Regions from separate parts of the Salimicrobium salexigens genome, predicted to be linked through region 2. Evidence: riboswitches for the same ligand, from Rfam matches in the RefSeq annotation. Region 2 holds a riboswitch; each other region holds the start of a gene.
The links. Region 2 has a riboswitch for S-adenosylmethionine ahead of BW931_RS06500 (methionine ABC transporter ATP-binding protein). Riboswitches for the same ligand answer to the same signal wherever they lie in the genome.
Positions count from the first base shown of each region.

Region 1 (5,072 bases), on a different contig from region 2:
TTCGAACTGTCTTTACGCTTCATGGGACGAGACCCGATATTCAGTTCGCTCAGTTCGTTCAGCGGAGTAGCTTCATTGAAATAAGAAATGAAATCTTTGTCTCCGAAAACGAGTGACTGATATGTCTTTAAGGAAACGTCGGATATCTCTTCCATCGCCTCTTCCCAGCTGTCTTCCCGATGAAAACCCTGCTCTGACTCTTTTGAAACGTTAGCGGCCCCTTCCAAGAGCGTAGAAGCCCCCTGCTCGAGACTACGGTAAGCTATATCACGGAGCATGTACCGGGAAGAAAGGACTTCTCCCTGTTCGGTTATTTTCACGCCATCTCCAAGTGTCTCTACCGGTTGGGAAAGAAGACTCCGGTGGAGGGGCCCTCCTCCTCTGCCGAGAGAGCCACCGCGGCCGTGGAAGAACTTAAGACCGATGTTATATTCGCGGGCCATCTCATGGATCTCGACCTGAGCCTTGTACAGTCTCCAGTTGGCTGTGAGCGTGCCGCCATCTTTGCTGCCGTCGGAATAACCGAGCATAATCTCCTGGTGGTTGCCCCGTTTTTCCAGGTGTTTCGAAAATACTTCCATTTCAAACAGGGTCTTGATGATGTCAGGGCCTGCAACAAGGTCGTCTACAGTTTCGAGTAAAGGTGCGACGTCGAGGTCGCTTTCGACACTTCCGTCTGCATGAAGACGGTAAATCCCGGCTTCTTTAGCAAGTACGAGGACTTCGAGAAGATCACTGACGGACTCTGTCATACTTATCAGGTAGACTTCAATGGAGCGTTTCCCGAATTCTTTATGAGCATCACGTATCATATGGAAAACGTTCATAATTTGACGGGTCGCTTCCGAATAGTCTTCATTCAACAGAGAAAGAGGTCTCGGGTCTTTCAATACATTCTCAAGGATCCCGGTTTTATCCGCTTCACTCAGGGACGAATAATCGTCTGTGATCCCTACTTTCTGTAAAAGTTCCGAGACAGCTATTTCATGTTCGCCACTGTGATTACGGACATCGAGAGTAGCCAGATGGAAACCGAACAGACTTACCTGACGGATAAGTTTTCTCAGGCTTTTAAGCTCTCTGCTTTCAGGCTGATGGCGAAGCGCGTTTTCCTGAATCAGGGACAGGTCATTAAGCATCTCATCGGCGCTTCTGTAGCCGGTTTCTGACTGACCTATTTGACGCAGACGCTCTAGTATCACCGCGAATTTTCTGCGGTACACTTCTTTTTCCACTTTCCATACTTTGTCCTCCGGAAGCCACGTTTCTTCTCTTTCGATAGACTGCATGAGCTTCCCGGACACCTGGACGTAAGCAAGCGACTGGCTGAAACGTTTCATCAGATCGACGAGCGAGTCTTCGTATTTTTTTAAAATCAGGTTTCTGTGCTTATGCAGGGTTTCCCAGGTGACTTCCGGCGTCACGTTCGGATTCCCATCCCTGTCTCCGCCGATCCAGGAACCGAAATGAAGAAAATCAGGTACAGACCATTCTTCTTCGGGATAGTTCACCTCAAGCTGATGTTCTAGTTCCTGGTGAATATCCGGTAAGACGTCGAACAACGTATGGTCAAAGTAGTACAGGCCGTTCCTTACTTCATCCATAACGGTCGGTTTCCGCTCCCGGAGCTCTTCTGTCTGCCAAAGTGCGGTGACTTCATTCTGAAGACTGTCCATGACGCCTTCTCTTTCTCTCCGGGTGAGTCTGCTTTCATCCAGCTGTTTCAAAATGGTAGCAATCCTTTTTTGTATTTCCAGTACGGTCCGCTTCGTCGCTTCTGTAGGATGGGCCGTTATGATCAACTCCAAAGAAAGTTTGTCCAGTGTCTCCTGAATGACGTCTTTTGAATAATCATTTTCTTTTAGGTTCTGCACAGCACTCTCCAGTGAAAACGGCTGTACGGACATATCTTCTCTGAGCTGGTACTCTCTCCGCCGGCGTATACGGTGATTCTGTTCGGCTATGTTCACCAGGTGAAAGTATATGGAAAAAGCACGAATCACCTGAGAACGCATAGGCGGTTTTAATTCGGTGATTTCCGACTTTAATGTCTCATAAGTCGAAGAATCAGGGGTGCTCCGCAAGTCCTTTGTTAACTTGCGTATTCTTTCCACTTTATCAAGTAATTCCTGACCGCCCTGATGAACGAGGACTTTACCGAGCATTTCGCCTAAGACCCGTATATCATGACGCAGTGGCGTAGTATGATTGTTAGATGTTGGTTGTGTATTCACTTCTTCACCTTCCTGTATGTTCTATTGGTTTATTCAGCTGTCGGCTGTAGAGAGGGAACCGCAAAGGTTCGTATTTTAATAATATTATCAGAATATTTCATACAGTCAAATGACGGGGCGAAGATGTATACGGCCTTATACAAACGACACCTCTCTTCTAAATGCTCAACGAAGAGAGGTGGAAAGGGTTCAGCTTATTTGTTCCTGTACTTCTTTCATCTGTTCCAGGTGACGCATTTCGTGCCATCCGATGAATTCTACCCACTGCTCCAGATTCATAGCCCCGAAGGAAGGGTGGGGAAAGGAATATTGCTGAAGTGTATTTCCGGATTTGTTGTGAGTCAGAAACATTGTAGCTTCCCTTGTCTTCTCGAGAGCCTCACGTGCTTCCTGTATAGAAGAGAAGGCCCCTGATGGCCGGACTGCTTCCGGCGCTTCCACTTTATGGGAACGGTTGGTTGTACGCTCGATAGGTTTCGGTGATGCAGATTCTTTCGTGCCATTTTTTATGACGTCATTGATCTGTTCAATGATGAAGTTCTCCATCAGATATAAATGTTCCAATATTTCCAGTATAGACCACGTATTATCTGAAGGTTTCTTTCCGGCATCCTCTTCGGAAACCTGACTGATAAAGTCCTGAATAAGCTTTCTTTTGTCTTCCAGTCCGTACATAGTTCGTCATCCTTCCCGGAATTATAACCATTGTGATTATTATAATCGTAACTGTTACTTTATAGACAAAAACACAGGAGGTTAAACATAATTATCAGGGAGGAAAAAAATGAGCTTTACTGCTTTACTTTACTACCGGTTCGTTGTATTATGGAAAATAACTTAAAATTAATAACGAAACTTCTTATCCAGAGAGGCGGAGGGACTGGCCCTTTGAAGCCCGGCAACCATCCTGCTGATGTGAATCAGTGTGAACGGTGCCAATTCCTGTAGAATGGATATCCATTCTAAGAGATGAGAGGATCGAGCGGATATTATAACGTCGACCCCTCTTCCTGGATATTAAGGAGAGGGGATTTTGATTGTTAGCCCGTCTAAACTCTCGGAAGAAGTGTAGTTAGAGAGAAAGGATAAGATATATTATGGCAATCGCTACTTTCGGTGCAGGATGTTTCTGGGGTGTGGAAGCGTTCTTTGACAGATTGAGCGGAGTGACGAATACAACAGTCGGTTATACGGGAGGATTTGTGGAGAATCCGTCCTACGAACAGGTGAAAACCGGGGAAACAGGACATGCGGAGTCCATTCGTATTGAGTTCGACCCTGAAGTGCTCACTTATGAAGCTCTCGTCGAGTACTTCCTTGAAGCCCATGATCCTACTTCCGTCAATCGTCAGGGAGAAGATGTCGGACATCAGTACCGCTCCGTGATTTTTTATGCGAATGAGGAGCAGCGTCAGCAGTCCATTGCGAAAATAAAAGAATGGAACGATCGCGGAATTTTCAAGTCTCCGATTGTAACAGAAGTGGTACCGGCTTCCACTTTTTATGAAGCAGAGGAATATCATCAGCAATATGTTAAAAAATATGGAGCGGCTTGCAGCGCCGTTTAAAACTTCAGCTTTTAGCTGAAGTTTTTTTATTTTATAAAGACTTTTTTAAGAAAAAGTAGCTGCTTTGGCACAGATGAAGCATAGATAATTTAAAACACCATCCGTGTTTTTCCGCTATTATATATTTAAATTGACCAATTCGGTCAACCATGTTAATATAAAAATGACCAAACCGGTCATGTCTAACTGAAAGGAGGTTAGTACCATTAATCCAAATTTTAATAAACTAACTAGGAGCAAGAAAGAACTTATTATTAACGCGTCAATCCAGGAATTTGTTCAAAACGGATTTGATAAAGCCTCAACTAATGCAATTGTAACAAGTGCCAACATTTCCAAAGGGTCGCTGTTCAATTATTTTAATAGCAAGAAAGATCTTTATGTATATTTGATCGAATTAAGCGTTCAGGTTATTGAAGATTTTTATGAGCAAATTGACTTGAGTGAAACAGATCTATTCAAAAGACTTGAAAATATCGGTTTGCAGAAATTGCATATTCAGGAAAAGCATCCTCAAATATTTGATTTCCTGACTGCTGCGGTCCAAGAGGAATCGGTTGAGGTAAAAGAAACTATCAGGAAAAGAATCGATCCCATCTATGAGCGGGGCACAGAATTAATATATAAAGATATTGATTACTCCAAGTTCCGTGAAGGGATCGATATTGAAAAGGCGATTGAGATTCTGAATTGGACGATGTTCGGTTTCAGCGATAAAGCACTTCGACAGATTAATACCTTTGAAAACTTAGAGGAATTCAGAGAAAAATATTTTGCAGAATGGAAGAGGTATTCAGAGATTCTCAAATACAGCTTTTATAAGTAAGCATGAACTGAAAAGTTGAATTCTCTAAAAAAGGAGTGTTCGTGTTATGACAGAGATTGTAACGATCCAAGGTTTACAAAAGAAATTCGGTAAGTTTCAGGCATTACGCGACGTTTCATTCACAGTAAACGCTGGAGAAGTTGTCGGCTTTATTGGTCCGAATGGGGCTGGTAAATCTACTGCTATCCGTATTTTATTGGGAATTATGAAGCGGGATGCAGGTCAAGCACAGATATTCGGTAAGGACGTTTGGAAAGACAGTCTTGAGATACACAAACGAATTTCATATGTCCCGGGAGATGTCACCCTGTGGGGAAACTTGACAGGCGGGGAGATTATTGATTTATTTCTTAAATTGCACGGGGGCGGAAATAAAAAAAAACGCGACTATTTAATAAAACGCTTTGAATTGGATCCTAAGAAAAAAGCCAAAGGGTATTCGAA
Region 1 is NZ_FTOK01000005.1:169,010-174,081, forward strand. Features, by position in the region: gene ppc (phosphoenolpyruvate carboxylase) at 1-2,234, opposite strand, end outside; gene BW931_RS07780 (DinB family protein) at 2,424-2,909, opposite strand; SAM riboswitch class I at 3,091-3,210, shown strand; gene msrA (peptide-methionine (S)-S-oxide reductase MsrA) at 3,332-3,802, shown strand; partial or broken gene BW931_RS13770 (TetR/AcrR family transcriptional regulator) at 4,056-4,175, shown strand; gene BW931_RS07790 (TetR/AcrR family transcriptional regulator) at 4,191-4,628, shown strand; gene BW931_RS07795 (ABC transporter ATP-binding protein) at 4,675-5,072, shown strand, end outside.
Region 1: it holds a riboswitch for S-adenosylmethionine, as region 2 does, so the genes downstream of both, msrA (peptide-methionine (S)-S-oxide reductase MsrA) here and BW931_RS06500 (methionine ABC transporter ATP-binding protein) in region 2, are expected to answer to the same signal.

Region 2 (5,072 bases):
CTTTCCGTCAACTACGCTCAGGAACGGAAACAGTTCGATACTCCGATTATGAGCTTCCCGCTTATCAAGGAAAAAGTGGCGTCCGTCGCAGCGAACACGTACGCGAACGAAAGCGCCGTCTACCGTACCGTCGGGCTGTTTGAACAAAGTATGGGACGGCTTTCCGAGGAAGAACTGAATGACGGAAAAGCTGTCGCCAACGTCATCGCCGAGTACGCCATCGAATGTTCTCTTACGAAGGTGTTCGGTTCGGAACTGCTTGACTTCGCAGTGGACGAAGCGGTACAGATCCACGGCGGATACGGTTTCATGCAGGAATACGAAGTGGAACGTATGTACCGGGATTCCCGTATCAACCGTATTTTCGAAGGAACGAACGAAATCAACCGTATGATCGTTCCCGGCAACCTCGTCAAAAAAGCGATGAAAGGCGAACTGCCGATTTTTGAAAAAGCTAAGAAACTTCAGGAAGAAATCATGACGATGATGCCTGAAGAACCGGGAGACGCTCCGCTTGAACAGGAATTCTACCTGCTGAAGAATGCGAAGAAGATCGCTCTGCTGGCTTCCGGACTTGCTGCTCAGAAATATGGAGAGAAACTGGATCAGGAACAGGAAGTACTTGTGAACCTGGCAGACATTACGGGTGAAATTTTCAATATGGAATCTGCCATTCTCCGTACGAAGAAAGCTGTCGACAAAGACGGAGCCGAAAAACACAGCCAGAAACTTCTATATACGGAAGTGTACGTTCAGGAAGCGTTCAATCGTATCGAAGCGCACGCGAAAGAAACACTTATCGCAGCGGAAGAGGGCGACGATCTCCGCATGATGCTCGGAGCTCTCCGGAAGCTGACGCGTCATAACCCGGTGAATGTTATCAAGAAAAAACGTGAAATTTCCGTCGGTCTTGAAAAAGCCGGAAAATACTTCGTGTAATTTCGAAAAAGGCTGTCCTCTGCCGGGGGACAGCCTTTTGTTTTTCAACAAAGAGCGGTTGTGGTAGGATAAATGTGATATTGTTTTGTTAGGAATGGGGGAGAAGTCATGCTTACCTTTTACTGGTATCCGAAGTGCGGCACGTGCCGCAACGCGAAAAGATGGCTTGATGAGAACGATGTGGATTATAAAGCTGTGAATCTCGTGGAAACTCCACCTTCGAAGGAAATGCTGCTGCAGATGATGAAAAACAGCGATCTTCCTTCGAAACGTTTCTTCAATTCCAGCGGGAAGAAGTACCGTGAGCTTGGACTGAAAGACAAAGTAGGGGACATGACGCTTGAAGAACAGGCGGAGATACTGGCTTCCGACGGCATGCTGATCAAGCGGCCGCTAGCTACGGATGGAAGTCGCGTGACCGCAGGGTTCAAAGAAGCGGAGTACGAAGCCAACTGGCTGTAATTTTTGAAGGAGGGGTCAATAATGGAACTGCCAAAAGAATTTCGTTATTCAAAAGAACATGAATGGGTAAAAGAAGAAGGGGATAACCTTCGCATCGGTATTACAGAGTTCGCCCAGTCCGAACTCGGTGACGTCGTGTTCGCCGAGCTTCCGGAAGTCGGTGATGAAGTGGAAGTGGATGAGCCGTTCGGAAGTGTGGAATCCGTGAAGACGGTATCCGAACTTTATGCTCCCGTCAGCGGGAAAGTCGTTGAAGTGAACGATGAACTCGAGGACAGCCCGGAACTAGTAAACGAATCTCCTTACGATAAAGCGTGGATGATCGTAGTCGAGCCTTCCGGGAAGTCCGGACTGGATGATCTGATGAGTGCGGATGAGTACGAAGCTATGATTTCCGAAGATGAATAGAACTTATTAACTTCGACAGACCATGGATCCGCATGGTCTGTTTCTGTATAAAGGGGTAAGCGGGATGAATGAACCTATTTTAATCGTTGAGGGGATTACGGACAAAAAGCATATTAAGAAGATGCTGGCGCAGCCTCTTGAAATCATCTGCACGTATGGAACACTCGGCCTGGAGCGTCTGGATGAGCTGATTTATGAGTACGATCTGGATCACCGCAACGTTTATATACTCGTCGATGAAGACTACTCGGGCTACAGACTCCGGGAACAGTTCAGGGAAGAACTTCCTCACGCTGTACATCTGTACACAAGCAAAACGTACCGGGAAGTAGCTGCTACGCCGGAACCGGAACTCGCACGGATGCTTGCGGGGTACCGGTTCCGGATCAAACCTGTCTACATGATGTAAGGAGGCAACAATGAAAGAAGTGAATGTAAGGGAAACACTGCCGGAAGTAGGAAGAGGGTACGTATTCATTTACAGTCCCTTTTGCGGAACGTGCCACCTGGCAAGGGAAATGCTTGATATCATCGAGAAGATGAGAGAAGAAGATGTCTTCTATGAAATGAACGCGAGCCTCTTCCCGGACTTCATGCAGGAGGAACAGGTATCAAGCGTACCCTGTCTGCTCGTATGGAAAGACGGGAAAGTGGAAGAGAAAGTGTATGCGTTCGAATCGGTGACGAAAATTTTCAATCTGATGAAAGAAAAAGAGAAAATATAGCGAAGCACCAGCTCATCATCCCGGGAGCTGGTGCTTTTGTGAACGCGGACGGGAGAATCGTTCCTTTCGGAAGCGCCACGGGGGCCTGAAAGGAACGATTTACGCCGAATCGTTCCCTTCAGAGAGGGAAGGATGTGCTGAAGGGAAGGAAACAGAGAGAAACGTGACCTTCGGGGCCGGATATGGCGTCCGAAAGTCACGCAAAAGAAATCTCCACTATTCCACCGTTTCTCCGACGGCTTTCATAATGTCCATAAAGGAAGCGTCGTCGCCGAACTGATGAACGATTTCCCCTTCGGATGAGATGATGACGGTGGTAGGAACACCGGTGCAGCCGTAGAGGTCATACACTTTCGTTCCATTATCCTCAAGCGTCGGCTGTGTCAAAAATTTCTCTTTATACTTTACGGCATCTTCCCTCTTTCCTTCCCGGCCGGCAACGTTGATGGTAATCATTTCCACGTCGTCCGTATGGAGCGAATCGAAAAGCTGCTCTTTTTTCGGCATATCTGCACCGGAATCCGGGCACCAGGAGGCCCAGAAAGTAAGAATGGTGACTTTCCCCGGAGTTTCCGGAAGTGTATAAGTGCCTTCTCCGGTAAGGTATGGTAATGTGAATACGGGTGCTTTCATAAGTATCGGATCCTTTCTTCAATAGCAAGTTTGCAAAAATCGTAACATATACACGCTTTTTATTGAAGTTTATTGACACCAGCCCGGTACAGTGCTAAAATCTTCCGTATCGCTCTATAAATTGAATAAATGAAATTCTCTTATCAAGAGAGGTGGAGGGACTGGCCCTATGAAGCCCGGCAACCGTTAAACATTCTGTTTAAAATGGTGCCAAATCCTACAGAACAATCGGTTCTGATAGATGAGAGAACAGAATTGATTTTTAAATACCAACCTTTCTGTTCTTTCAGGCAGAGGGGTTTTTTTATTTGCTAAAACCGTAAGAGACAGCGACTCTTACAGACGCAGGAGGAAAAACAATGATTTCGATTAAAGGTCTGTCAAAAGTGTTCCGAACGAAGGATCAGGATGTACACGCGGTCAGTGACCTCGAGGCGACGATCGACTCCGGTGAAATTTTCGGCGTCATCGGATACAGCGGGGCCGGAAAAAGTACTTTCATCCGCCTGCTGAACCGTCTCGAAGACCCGAGTGGCGGAACGATCAATATAGACGACAGGGAGATTTCTTCACTGTCAAAAGGAGATCTCCGTCTGGCCCGCCAGGACATGGGAATGATCTTCCAGCACTTCAACCTGCTGTGGTCCCGTACAGTGGAAGATAATATCGCTTTTCCACTCGAAATTGCGGGAGTACCGAAGGAGGAAAGAAAGGAACGTGTGGACGAACTGGTGGAGCTCGTTGGTCTCGGCGGCCGCGGGACCTCGTACCCTTCCCAGTTGAGCGGGGGTCAAAAACAGCGTGTCGGTATCGCCAGAGCACTCGCAAATCGCCCGAAAGTCCTTTTATGTGATGAGGCGACCTCCGCTCTCGATCCGGAAACGACCGACTCCATTCTTGATTTGCTCGTCGATATCAATGCGAAACTCGGACTTACCATCGTGCTCATTACTCACGAAATGCACGTCATCCGTAAAATCTGCCACCGTGTGGCTGTAATGGAAGACGGAAAAATTGTGGAAGAAGGTGACGTACTGGACGTATTTTTAAGACCGAAACAGAAAGTGACGAAACGTTTCGTCGACCAGGTGATGGGAGACCCTGACCGGGAATCTTCTCTTTCTCTTATTAAAGAGGAATACCCTCTCGGGGAAGTGGCCCAGTTTCATTTCGTCGGAGAACGTACGCATCAGGCACTGATCAGTGAAGTGTCCCGGAAGTTCCAGGTGGATGTGAACGTGCTCCACGGGAAGATCACCCAGACCCAGAAGGGTGCATATGGTACATTGATCGTGCATCTCGAAGGAGAAAAAGAAGAAATTGAACGGGCTCTGACGTATGTAAGAGAAACGTCTGTAGAAGTGGAGGTGGCCCTTGATGTTTGAACAATTGTTTCCTAACGTTCAGGTTGACGACATGATTACCGCGACGAACGAGACGCTGTTTATGACGTTCTTCTCCGTTCTCGGAACGTTCATATTCGGCCTGCTTCTCGGTCTGCTGCTTTATTTAACAGGCCCGGGAGGCATCTGGCAGAATAAAATAGCGAACTGGATTACCGCAGCTTTCGTCAACGTCTTCCGGGCTATCCCGTTCATTATTCTCATCCTGCTTCTGTTCCCGTTCACCGATTTTTTCGTCGGGACGATACGCGGGCCTTCAGCAGCACTGCCGGCACTCATTATCGGAGGTGCGCCTTTCTATGCCCGTCTCGTTGAAATAGCACTTAAAGAAGTGGATAAAGGTGTAATCGAAGCGGCCAAAGCGATGGGAGCCAAATACCGTACAATCATTTTCAAAGTTCTTCTGCCGGAATCGACTCCGGCTTTGATATCCGGACTTACAGTAACGGCCATCGCTCTGATCAGCTATACAGCTGTAGCGGGAGTGATCGGCGCCGGAGGT
Region 2 is NZ_FTOK01000004.1:174,797-179,868, forward strand. Features, by position in the region: gene BW931_RS06470 (acyl-CoA dehydrogenase family protein) at 1-939, shown strand, start outside; gene BW931_RS06475 (arsenate reductase family protein) at 1,048-1,401, shown strand; gene gcvH (glycine cleavage system protein GcvH) at 1,423-1,809, shown strand; gene BW931_RS06485 (toprim domain-containing protein) at 1,832-2,218, shown strand; gene BW931_RS06490 (thioredoxin family protein) at 2,229-2,534, shown strand; gene BW931_RS06495 (TlpA family protein disulfide reductase) at 2,751-3,167, opposite strand; SAM riboswitch class I at 3,305-3,415, shown strand; gene BW931_RS06500 (methionine ABC transporter ATP-binding protein) at 3,527-4,552, shown strand; gene BW931_RS06505 (methionine ABC transporter permease) at 4,545-5,072, shown strand, end outside.

Region 3 (5,072 bases), on a different contig from region 2:
AAATGGAGCCGCTGACAATCGTTCCGACAGCCGTAAGAACAGCTGCTTTGATGCGTTCCTGTTTGAAGTTACGCATGGCGAGAACGAGCACAAATACAATCATACCTGTGACGGGTTTTTCAATAAGGTTTGCGATCTGTCCGCCCGGTGCGGTGGTGGTTAATGCAGAGACGATTCCTGTAGCTGTGGAAAGCACAAGAACGTAAGATACTTTGGGGAACATAATAATCCCCAAAAACATCATGGCAAGCAGCATATCCGGCCTCATTCCGAAAAATATCGGCGGCATGACTGCATGCAGTACAGCCCCTATTCCTATAAACAACGACAGCAACACCAGTACACGAGTATTCATCTAATCTCTCCTCTTCTAAGCTTTTCTGATTTCACTCCAACCGTACCCTCGTGGTCGATTGCGAATGTGTTATAAGTATAACAAAAGTCCCGTACAGTTTCTAAGAAATCTTTTCAGCAATCGTCTGCGACAGTTCCTGAAGCTGTTCCGGAGTGTAGGAATTACTGTTGTCCGTCCATTTGACTCCGAAACCGTCTCCATTTTCGTACCTTGGAAGAACGTGGATGTGTAAGTGAAATACAGACTGATAGGCTGCTTCGTCGTTATTATTTACGATGTTCACCCCATCCGCATCAAAAGCGGATTTAACGGCCGTGGCGATTTTCGGTATTCGTGCAAACACATTGGAGGCTACTTGCGGGTGAGTTTCGTAGATGTTTTTAGTATGCTGTTTTGGAATGACGAGCGTATGACCTTTGGTGACCTGACTAATGTCTAAAAAGGCATAAACTTCTTCGTCTTCATATACTTTGGCTGATGGAATTTCTCCGTTGATAATTTTGCAGAAAATACAATCTGTCATAAATATTCCCTCCTTGATGGGTATTGTACCATAGCAGGACGCAAGAACTGTAATAGGAAAGCCAACTATGGTACTATTTTTTAAAGGAAGGGACCACTACATACGAAAAGAGGGAGTCAGATTGGAATCACTATTACATATCGAAAATTTATTTGGGGGCTATACCCGGAAAAACGTTCTGCACGGCATTTCTCTTCAGGTGAATTCCGGTGAAATAGTTGGTCTTATCGGATTGAACGGCGCCGGGAAAAGTACGACCATCAAGCACGTTATCGGAATGATGGAGGCGAAAAAAGGAAGTGTTTCCATAAACAGTACGTCTTTCAGGGAGAACCCCGAAAGCTATCGTCAACAGCTTGCCTATATCCCCGAGATGCCTATTCTGTACGATGAACTTACGCTGGAAGAGCACCTGCGCCTGACTGCCCGTGCGTATCACATTGATGAACAGACTTTTAACAGCAGAGTCCCCCCTCTCTTAAAAGAATTTCATATGGAAAAAAGGCTTCACTGGTTTCCTGTTCACTTCTCCAAGGGGATGCGTCAGAAAGTCATGATTATGTGTGCTTTTCTGATCGAACCCGCTTTATATATCGTAGATGAGCCGTTTGTAGGGCTCGACCCGCTCGGCATCCAGTCTTATCTGGAATGGATGGAAGAAATGAAGGAGAACGGGGCCGGGGTTCTTATGTCGACTCATATACTCGCCACTGCAGAGAAATACTGTGACCGCTTTGTCATTCTTCATGAAGGAGAAATCAGAGCAGACGGGACACTGGAAGAACTTCGCACATTCTTTTCCATGCCGCGGGCTTCCCTCGACGATATATATGTACGATTGACGAAGGACGATTCCCATGATTAACGCCAGACGTTTCTGGAAAGAGCGGATGAGGGAACACACGAAAGAACTGAGCCGGTATACGCGCTATATTTTTAACGGTCATATTGCGGTAGTGATGTTTTTTCTTCTTTCGGCCGGTGCATACTTTTATCAGCAGTGGCTGCAGACCGTTCCGGAAGATTTCCCCGCCGGACTGATTGTAGCTCTGGTTTTCGCCAGCATTACATCCTACAGTCCGGTACGTACAATGATCAAAGAACCGGACCTGGTTTTTCTTCTGCCGGCGGAGTTCGAGTTGAAGGATTATTTCCGTTTCAGTCTTTACTATAGTTATGTGGTGCAGCTTTACGTAATTTTTCTTGCGGGGGCTGCGCTCGGACCTTTGTATTTTACCGTGTATCCTGAACTGGGTACGGATCACTACCTCGCCATCATTCTGCTTATGCTTGTCGTGAAGGCGGGAGTAATGCAGTCCAACTGGTGGATGCTGCAGGAACGTCAGCCTTCTATACGTATCGGCTATCAGGCGGCGGCGTGGATAGTTTCAGCCGCCCTGTTTTACTCTGCGGCCGTTGGTGCCCTCTTGTTTGTCGTTCCGGGTCTTGTGCTCTTGAGCGGGCTTGTAGTATATGCCTGGAGAGTATCGAAGCAGAAAGCCGGGCTTGCCTGGGATCTTCTGCTGGAAAAAGACCAGGGACGGATGAGAGTGTTCTACAGGCTGGCTAATATGTTCACAGACGTTCCGCATCTGAAAAGCCGGGTGAAACGAAGGCGTCTTATCGTAAAACTTTTGACCGCCCGCATTCCTTTTTCCGGAGATACAACGTACACTTACCTGTACCGAATTACTTTTGCAAGATCCGGCGATTACAGCGGGATGTACATTCGTCTGGCTGCTATAGGTGCTCTTGCTGTATGGTTCGTTCCTAATATGATGATAAGTGTAATTATCGGTGTCCTGTTTCTTTATTTGAGCGGATTCCAGATGATGACGTTGTGGCAGCATCATCGGACTATCGCCTGGCTGGATATTTATCCGGTCTCCTTTGAACAGAGAAAAGAAGAATTGATACGTTTCCTGAGACAGCTTCTTTTCTTCCAGACACTCATTTTCGTCGTGGTATTTGCTGTGCAGATGATGTGGGCGGGAGCCCTTTTGATGGCGTTCGGAGGTATTTTTTTCAGTCGGTTATTTACGGAAACCTTTGTAAGGAAACGACTGAATTGAAAAATAATTAAAAAAATATTGACGAATGCTGCGTTCGTCTATATAATTGGTGAAAATCAAATGAATATTAATGGACTCTTATCCAGAGAGGTGGAGGGACTGGCCCTTTGAAACCTCGGCAACCATTGTTTAAAAGCGAACTGGTGCCAATTCCAGCAAAGCCTGTGCTTTGAAAAGATGAGAGGACGATAGTACACAAATGTGTAGAAATCGGCCTCTTTTCAGGAGGTCGATTTTTTTATGGGAGGGATGCCACTATGGTACACGAGAGAGCGACAATACTGACGCAGGCCGGAAACAGGACGGACCCCGGTACCGGCGCAGTAAGCACTCCGGTTTATTTTTCCACAAGTTATGCCCATCACGGGCTCGGGGAATCCACCGGTTTTGATTACACAAGGACGGCTAACCCCACGCGCTCTGTTTTGGAGAAAACACTTCAGGAACTCGAAAAGGGAGACGGGGCTTTTGCCTGCAGTTCCGGAATGGCAGCTATCCATACAGTTTTCGGTCTGTTCCGCTCGGGGGAGGAGGTGATCGTTTCACGTGATTTGTACGGCGGGACCTACCGGCTGTTTGAAGAAGTTCTTGCCCGGTACGGGATAACTTTTCGTTATGCAGACCTCACGAATGATGCGGCACTGGAGAGTGAAATGAGGGAAAGGACAAAAGCCGTATTTTTCGAGACTCCGGCCAATCCTTTGATGAAGGAGGTGGACATTTCGAAATGCGCTGCTGTCTGCAGAAAATACGGTGTAAGGCTAATAGTGGATAACACGTTTTATTCACCTCTCCTTCAGAATCCTCTGGAAGAAGGGGCGGACATCGTTATCCACAGCGGTACGAAGTATCTTGGAGGTCATAATGACGTCCTGGCGGGGGCGATCATAACGAAAGGGGAGGAGCTCACCCGCACTGTCCAGAACCTTCATAACGGGATTGGTGCGACACTGTCGGCGATGGATTCCTGGCTTTTACTGAGAGGGATGAAAACGCTCCACATACGTATGAAACAGCACGAGGAGAATGCGGAAACAATTGTTGATTATCTGAAGAGCCGTGAAGAGGTCCGGGAAGTCCTGTATCCGGGACGGGGCGGGATGCTTTCTTTCCGTTTAACAAGAGAAGAACAGGTGCCGGTTTTTCTGAAGACCTTAAATATCATTACGTTTGCTGAAAGTCTTGGAGGGGTGGAGAGTTTCATTACTTATCCTGCAACTCAGACGCATGCGGATATTCCGGAGGAGACGAGGGTGAAATATGGAGTGGATAGTTGTCTTCTCCGCTTCTCCGTAGGCATTGAAGATAAAAATGACCTGATGGATGACCTGGGCGCAGCGCTTTTGGAGTCTGTTCGAAAAAGTGCATAACTGCCCTGATACGCAAACCATTATAAAAAGGAGCGAGGTATATGACTAAAAGAAGTCTTAAGCAGCGGCTGGAAGAAGGTCCGGTGATTGCCGGGGAAGGTTACCTGTTTGAATTGGAGAGGAGAGGATATCTTCAGGCGGGTTCTTTCGTGCCGGAAGTAGCCCTTAAGAATCCGGAAGCTTTGAAACAGACGTACCGGGATTATATGCTTGCAGGTTCCGATGTAGTGTTAGCTTTTACCTACAACGCCCACCGGGAGAAGATGAGAATCATAGGCAAAGAGGAACTGCTTGAACCGCTGAACCGGAACGCAATCCGTCTGGCTAAAGAAGTGGCGCGAGAACATCCGGAGGAAGAAGCGCTCGTGGCCGGGAACATTTCGAATACGAATATCTTTGATCCGGAAAATGAAGATAGTAAAGTTCAAGTCCGGGAAATGTTCCGGGAAATGGTCGGATGGTGTAAAGAAGAAGGGGTGGATTTTGTGAACGGGGAAACGTTCTACTACCACGAAGAAGCTCTTATTGCTCTGGAGGAGATCAGACGGGTTGAACTCCCGGCTGTCATAACCCTCGGTCTTATGGGGGAAAACATACTGCGTGACGGCTACACCGTGGAGGATTCCTGCGCCTCTCTTGAAGAGAACGGAGCACTGGTCGTAGGTATGAACTGTTTTCGCGGTCCTGATACTATGCAGCCCTACGTAGAGAAAATAAGACGAAAAGTGAACGGATATGTAGGGGCACTGCCG
Region 3 is NZ_FTOK01000001.1:76,662-81,733, forward strand. Features, by position in the region: gene BW931_RS00445 (tryptophan transporter) at 1-355, opposite strand, end outside; gene BW931_RS00450 (HIT family protein) at 456-878, opposite strand; gene BW931_RS00455 (ABC transporter ATP-binding protein) at 1,000-1,743, shown strand; gene BW931_RS00460 (ABC transporter permease) at 1,736-2,950, shown strand; SAM riboswitch class I at 3,026-3,134, shown strand; gene BW931_RS00465 (aminotransferase class I/II-fold pyridoxal phosphate-dependent enzyme) at 3,208-4,320, shown strand; gene BW931_RS00470 (homocysteine S-methyltransferase family protein) at 4,362-5,072, shown strand, end outside.
Region 3: it holds a riboswitch for S-adenosylmethionine, as region 2 does, so the genes downstream of both, BW931_RS00465 (aminotransferase class I/II-fold pyridoxal phosphate-dependent enzyme) here and BW931_RS06500 (methionine ABC transporter ATP-binding protein) in region 2, are expected to answer to the same signal.

Region 4 (5,072 bases), on a different contig from region 2:
GAAGACGTCAGGCTCTTCGCCGGAGGAGAAGGAAGTTTTCAGTGAAGCACCGTAATCGTTACCGCCACCGACGGTTTTGACGTTAATATTGACGTCCGGGTTCTCTTCTTCATACATCGATACAAGTTCTTCAAACTGATCTTTGAATTCCACTTTGAATTGAAAAACGTCAACCGTAACCGCTTCGCCGTTGCCGCCTTCTCCTCCACCGTCATTACTTCCGCCGGAAGATTCTTCACCTGAGCCGAACGAACAGCCCGCCAGCACACTTGAAGCCAATAGAGCCGTAGCAATCCCTGAATAAAACTTTTTCTTCTTCATTCCATACACTCCCTTTTACTGTTTCTGATGTTTTGAATCCGCTTACAACTTACACAAAAAAATAAAGGACGCCGGAAAAGTTTGTGCATTCGTTTGCAAAAATATCCAATAAATTACTCCTTCTCCTATGTAAAGAAAAGGACAGGTGACAGAAGCGATACTGTGAATTCGTTTGCACAGTTTCATTGTCTGTATCTTAGCACGATTACAAACATATTACAATAAGTATTCTGAAAAATATGTATCATATTATTTTTTTCCATACAAAAAAAGCCGAAGGGGGTACCCTTCAGCTCTTTACGCATAATTAAATTAAAAGCTTCTTTCTTCTTGCACGTTATCGTCCTGATCGAGAATCAGAACTTTACTCGGAGAGTTCTTCTTCGCAATTTCTTCGGCTTTGCTGACTGCGGAATCAAAATCTTCGAAGAAATCCGTCGGAGCGATGTCTTCGATTTTAATGTACCAGCCGTTTTTGTCCTTGTTTTGTACTACGCTATATTCTTTTACCATAATTAATCCACTCCTCTTTTAATGATCGGATACTTTTGATTGTACCCCGCCTCTTTTTCCTTCAAACATATCTCAAATAGTCAGAAAATTAGTTGACATACCTTTCCTCTGGTGGTTATACTTCATAATAAGCTTAAATTGAATAGTTCGTGCGACTCTTATTAAGAGCGGCTGAGGGATTAGGCCCTGTGAAGCCCGGCAACCTTCAAACATCAGTTTGAAAAGGTGCTACGTCCTACAGATCTTACTGATCTGGAAGATAAGAGGAGGCAATATATAAATCAGCCCTCTTCTTAACTTATCAGAAGGGGGCTTTTTCTGTGCCCGGTCTCCCCGGCCGCATTACCTATACAATTCCACTGGAGGGAAGATAGATGTCCGTCAATCATATCCGAACATGTGAAACCGTTTATAAAGAAGTGTCGATCGGGGAGTTCATTTGCGAATCAGGTGAACGGCTGCCGGAAGTTACCCTTGCCTATGAGCAATCCGGCAACCAGAATGCGCCCCTGCTCCTTATATGTCACGCTCTCACAGGCAATCAGTACACCGTGGGTACGGAAGAAGAGCCCGGATGGTGGAGAGGTCTATTCGGAAAAGAAGGGATAGTCCCGGAAGAAGAGTTTCAGACTGTCACCTTCAACGTGCTTGGTGGCTGTCACGGTTCTACGGGGCCTGCGAGCGTAAATCCCGAAAATGGAGAGGTCTATCGCCTCGACTTCCCTTCCATAACAATCAGAGATGTAGTACGGGCTCAGAAAAGGGCTCTGGAAGTTCTCGGCTTCACGCACATACATGCCGTACTCGGCGGGTCACTCGGTGGTATGCAGGTGTATGAGTGGGGGCTTATGTACCCGGATGCGATGGATAAGCTGTTTATTCTCGCTTCCACCCCGGCCCTCAGCGATTATGGAATAGCATTCAACCATATAGGGGCGGAAGCGATAAAACGTGACCCGCGGTGGGACAATGGTAATTATCAATCGAATGAGAACCTCGACGGTTTTGAAATTGCGAGAATGACGGGGATGGTCACTTACAGAAGCAGATCTCTGTTTCACCAGCGCTTCAACCGCCGGCAGAACGAAGAAAGTTATCATATCCAGTCCTATCTGGATCATCAGGGGAAGAAGATTAAAAAACGGTTCGATGCCAACAGCTACCTTTACCTTCTTGAGGCGATGAACCATCATGATATTACAAGAAACAGAGGAGCCATGGAAGATACGGTGCAACAGTACAGAGCAGATATTTATACGATGAGTTTCGAGAAAGATCTCATATATCCGAAGGAATCCATGGAAGAATTTTCACTCCTCACTCCACACGCTGTGCATTTCCATATCGATACCGAATTCGGTCACGACGGCTTCCTTGTCGAATTCGATAAGTGGGGAGAGTTCATCAGATATCACTTACGTGTTTAACGGCTGCAGAAGATCCGTTATCAAAAAAGAGCCAGGCCGGGAGACAATAAAAAAACAGCACATTACCTCCACCGGCCGCAGCCGCCTGAGGTCTCTGTGCTGTTCCTTAGAAGATTACATTCCGGCCAGTCGTTCTGCTCCGGACTTTTCCCTGCCTGTTTCCTTTTCCCTGCTCCTGGAGTCTTTCAGCTCAGGAAGTACTTCCCGTAATAACGCAGGAGTTTTTTCATTCAATCCGCTCATGACAAGCTGCCCGTTCGAACGGGCGGAATTCACGAGCTGCTCCGTCACCCACGCCTCGGACTTCCCGGCCCAGTTAGGGCGATTGATGAGTGCTTTTTCCGGGCTCACCCTGTCCCCGGAAACCAGCACCTCCTGCTGACCTGTAATGGAGCTGAGCAGGTTCACGGAACGTTCCCGGTATTCGCTTTCTTTCTTATCCGAGAGACGTCCCGGGAGCCTCTGGTTCCATGTATGAGCGACCACAGCGTGCCCCTGTTCTTTTATAGCTTCCACCGCGGCCGGATATCGTTCGACACGTTTGCCGATCAAAAAGAACACAGCTTTCCGGTCGTTCTTCTCCAGCGCCCGGAGGATCTCTTCTGTCCTCTTCGGATGGGGGCCTCCCATCACTGCTACAGGATACTCTTCTAACATTTTTTCGGTAACAGGAATTTCAGTGATCTCTTTCTCCGTATGAAAAATCCCCGGTCTCTCCGTCATATCCGAACGCTTCTTCATGAACTTTTCTTTGAACCACTCCGGGTGCTCCTGTTTATTCACCCGTACGGACTGATTCCCCGCGAAGAAAGTGAAAGCGTCCCCTTCATACGTAAAGCTGTTAAGTTCCTTCTCCGATAGTTTGCGTTCAAAGGTGCGTTCCAGATGGTCCCGGATTTCTTCATAATCATTCTCACTCCGAAGAAAATGGGTAAGCGAAAGTTTCTTGCCGTTCGATTTCTCAAAATGAAGCACCGTTTCATCAAAAGCCTTACGCTTCTCTCCCCACGTTACGGTCTCGTTGAACTTAACTACATATGTAGCGCTGTCTTCATAAACGATGTCATAGTCGACGTGGAGTTCCTGCACAGCAGAGATCCCTTTTTTCTTTACGCGTTCATAACTGTCTTTTTTGAAGTCGGAACGCTGTTCATTCACGTAGTCCAGTACCGTCTGGTCAATCTGGTCATTCGGCGTTTCCGGGTAGTGCATCACAATGGAAAGTTTGTCGAATTTCTCAACTTTCGTTTCTATATCAGCTTCATACTTCTCATAATTCTCTTTTTTTACCGGTTCCTTTTCTTTTTCTTCACCGGCATTAGCCATAAACGAACAGCCGCTCATCAATATGAAAAACCCCAGTATTAGTCGTCTCATTTTTCCCCTCAATATCCTGAAATATTACATCGCAAGATACATTGTAACACAACTGTAAAGAGGGGGAGAGAATTTATACGGTAAGAATTTCTACCGGATAGCCGATGAACAGTCCTGTTTCCACAACACCAGGCATTGCTTTAAGAGTACTTTCCGCGTCAGCGGGGATATCTTCAAAGGTTACATCCAGAATGATATTGCCTCCTTCTGTAATGACAGGGCCGTCTTTTTTCTCAGCCATCCGCATCTCGACACGCTTCACCGAAGATAAATTTCCGAGTCCTGTTTCCACCAGATGAATAGCTCTCGCATCCACTTCAATCGGCACAGCGAACTTCTCTCCGAGTCTCTCTACCATCTTGCTTTTATCTGCAAGAATGTACGTCTTTTCCGCGCTGGCCATCACGAGTTTCTCCCGGAGCATAGCTCCTCCGCGACCTTTGATCAGTCGACGGTCGCCGTCCACTTCGTCCGCCCCGTCAAATCCCCAGTCGGGACGGGAATCTATAAGCGTCGTAGTTGCAAGTCCTAAGACCGCACAGTTTATTTCCGCTTCTTTGGAAGTGGGTATGCCTTTCACATCAAGCCCTTCTTCGTTCACGCGTTCCGCAATAGCCTGCAGCGCCAGGAAGGCAGTGGAGCCGGAACCGATGCCTATGACATCCTTATCTTTCACTTTTCCCGCTACCTGATCCGCTACCCGCTGTTTCTCTTCTCTGTTCGAAATATCTCTGGACCAGTTCAACTGACCGGCTAACTGATTTGTCCATTGCATGACCATCACTCCCATTAGAATTGTATGCCTTTCCAAGTATATCAAAATCCGCTCACTTAATTAAATGATGCCTGAAAGCGTAAACGACAGCCTGGGTACGATCCTGGACCTCCAGTTTCCCGAGAACGTTGCTGACGTGTACTTTGACCGTTTTGGGTGCAATAAAAAGGAGGTCTGCAATTTCCTGATTCGTTTTGCCTTCCGCCATGAGCAGCAACACTTCTTTTTCCCGTTTCGTCAGCTGTTCATGCAGCGGTTCTCCACTTCTTTTGCCCATCAGTTTTCCGGTGACTTCCGGTTCGAGTATCGACTGCCCTCCGTATGTAGCTCTTATCGCTCCGGCAATCTCATCGGCCGTTGACGTTTTCAACAGATAACTCACTGCTCCCGCCTCAAGCGCAGGGTACACTTTCTCATCATCGATAAAACTTGTAACGATAATGATCTTCGCCTCCGGCCACTCCGAAATGATTTTACCGGTAGCTTCGATGCCGTCCATCCCTTCCATGACGAGATCCATAAGAATAATATCCGGTCTGTACTCGAACGCTTTCTCCACTCCCTCTTTTCCATTTGCCGCTTCAGCAACGACTTCTATATCCGGCTGAGCGGACAGATAGGCGGACACCCCGATTCTGACCATTTCATGATCATCTACG
Region 4 is NZ_FTOK01000006.1:56,713-61,784, reverse strand. Features, by position in the region: gene BW931_RS08465 (ABC transporter substrate-binding protein) at 1-321, opposite strand, end outside; gene BW931_RS08460 (DUF2188 domain-containing protein) at 634-834, opposite strand; SAM riboswitch class I at 990-1,100, shown strand; gene metX (homoserine O-acetyltransferase MetX) at 1,209-2,261, shown strand; gene BW931_RS08450 (polysaccharide deacetylase family protein) at 2,376-3,638, opposite strand; gene rpiA (ribose 5-phosphate isomerase A) at 3,712-4,413, opposite strand; gene BW931_RS08440 (response regulator transcription factor) at 4,466-5,072, opposite strand, start outside.
Region 4: it holds a riboswitch for S-adenosylmethionine, as region 2 does, so the genes downstream of both, metX (homoserine O-acetyltransferase MetX) here and BW931_RS06500 (methionine ABC transporter ATP-binding protein) in region 2, are expected to answer to the same signal.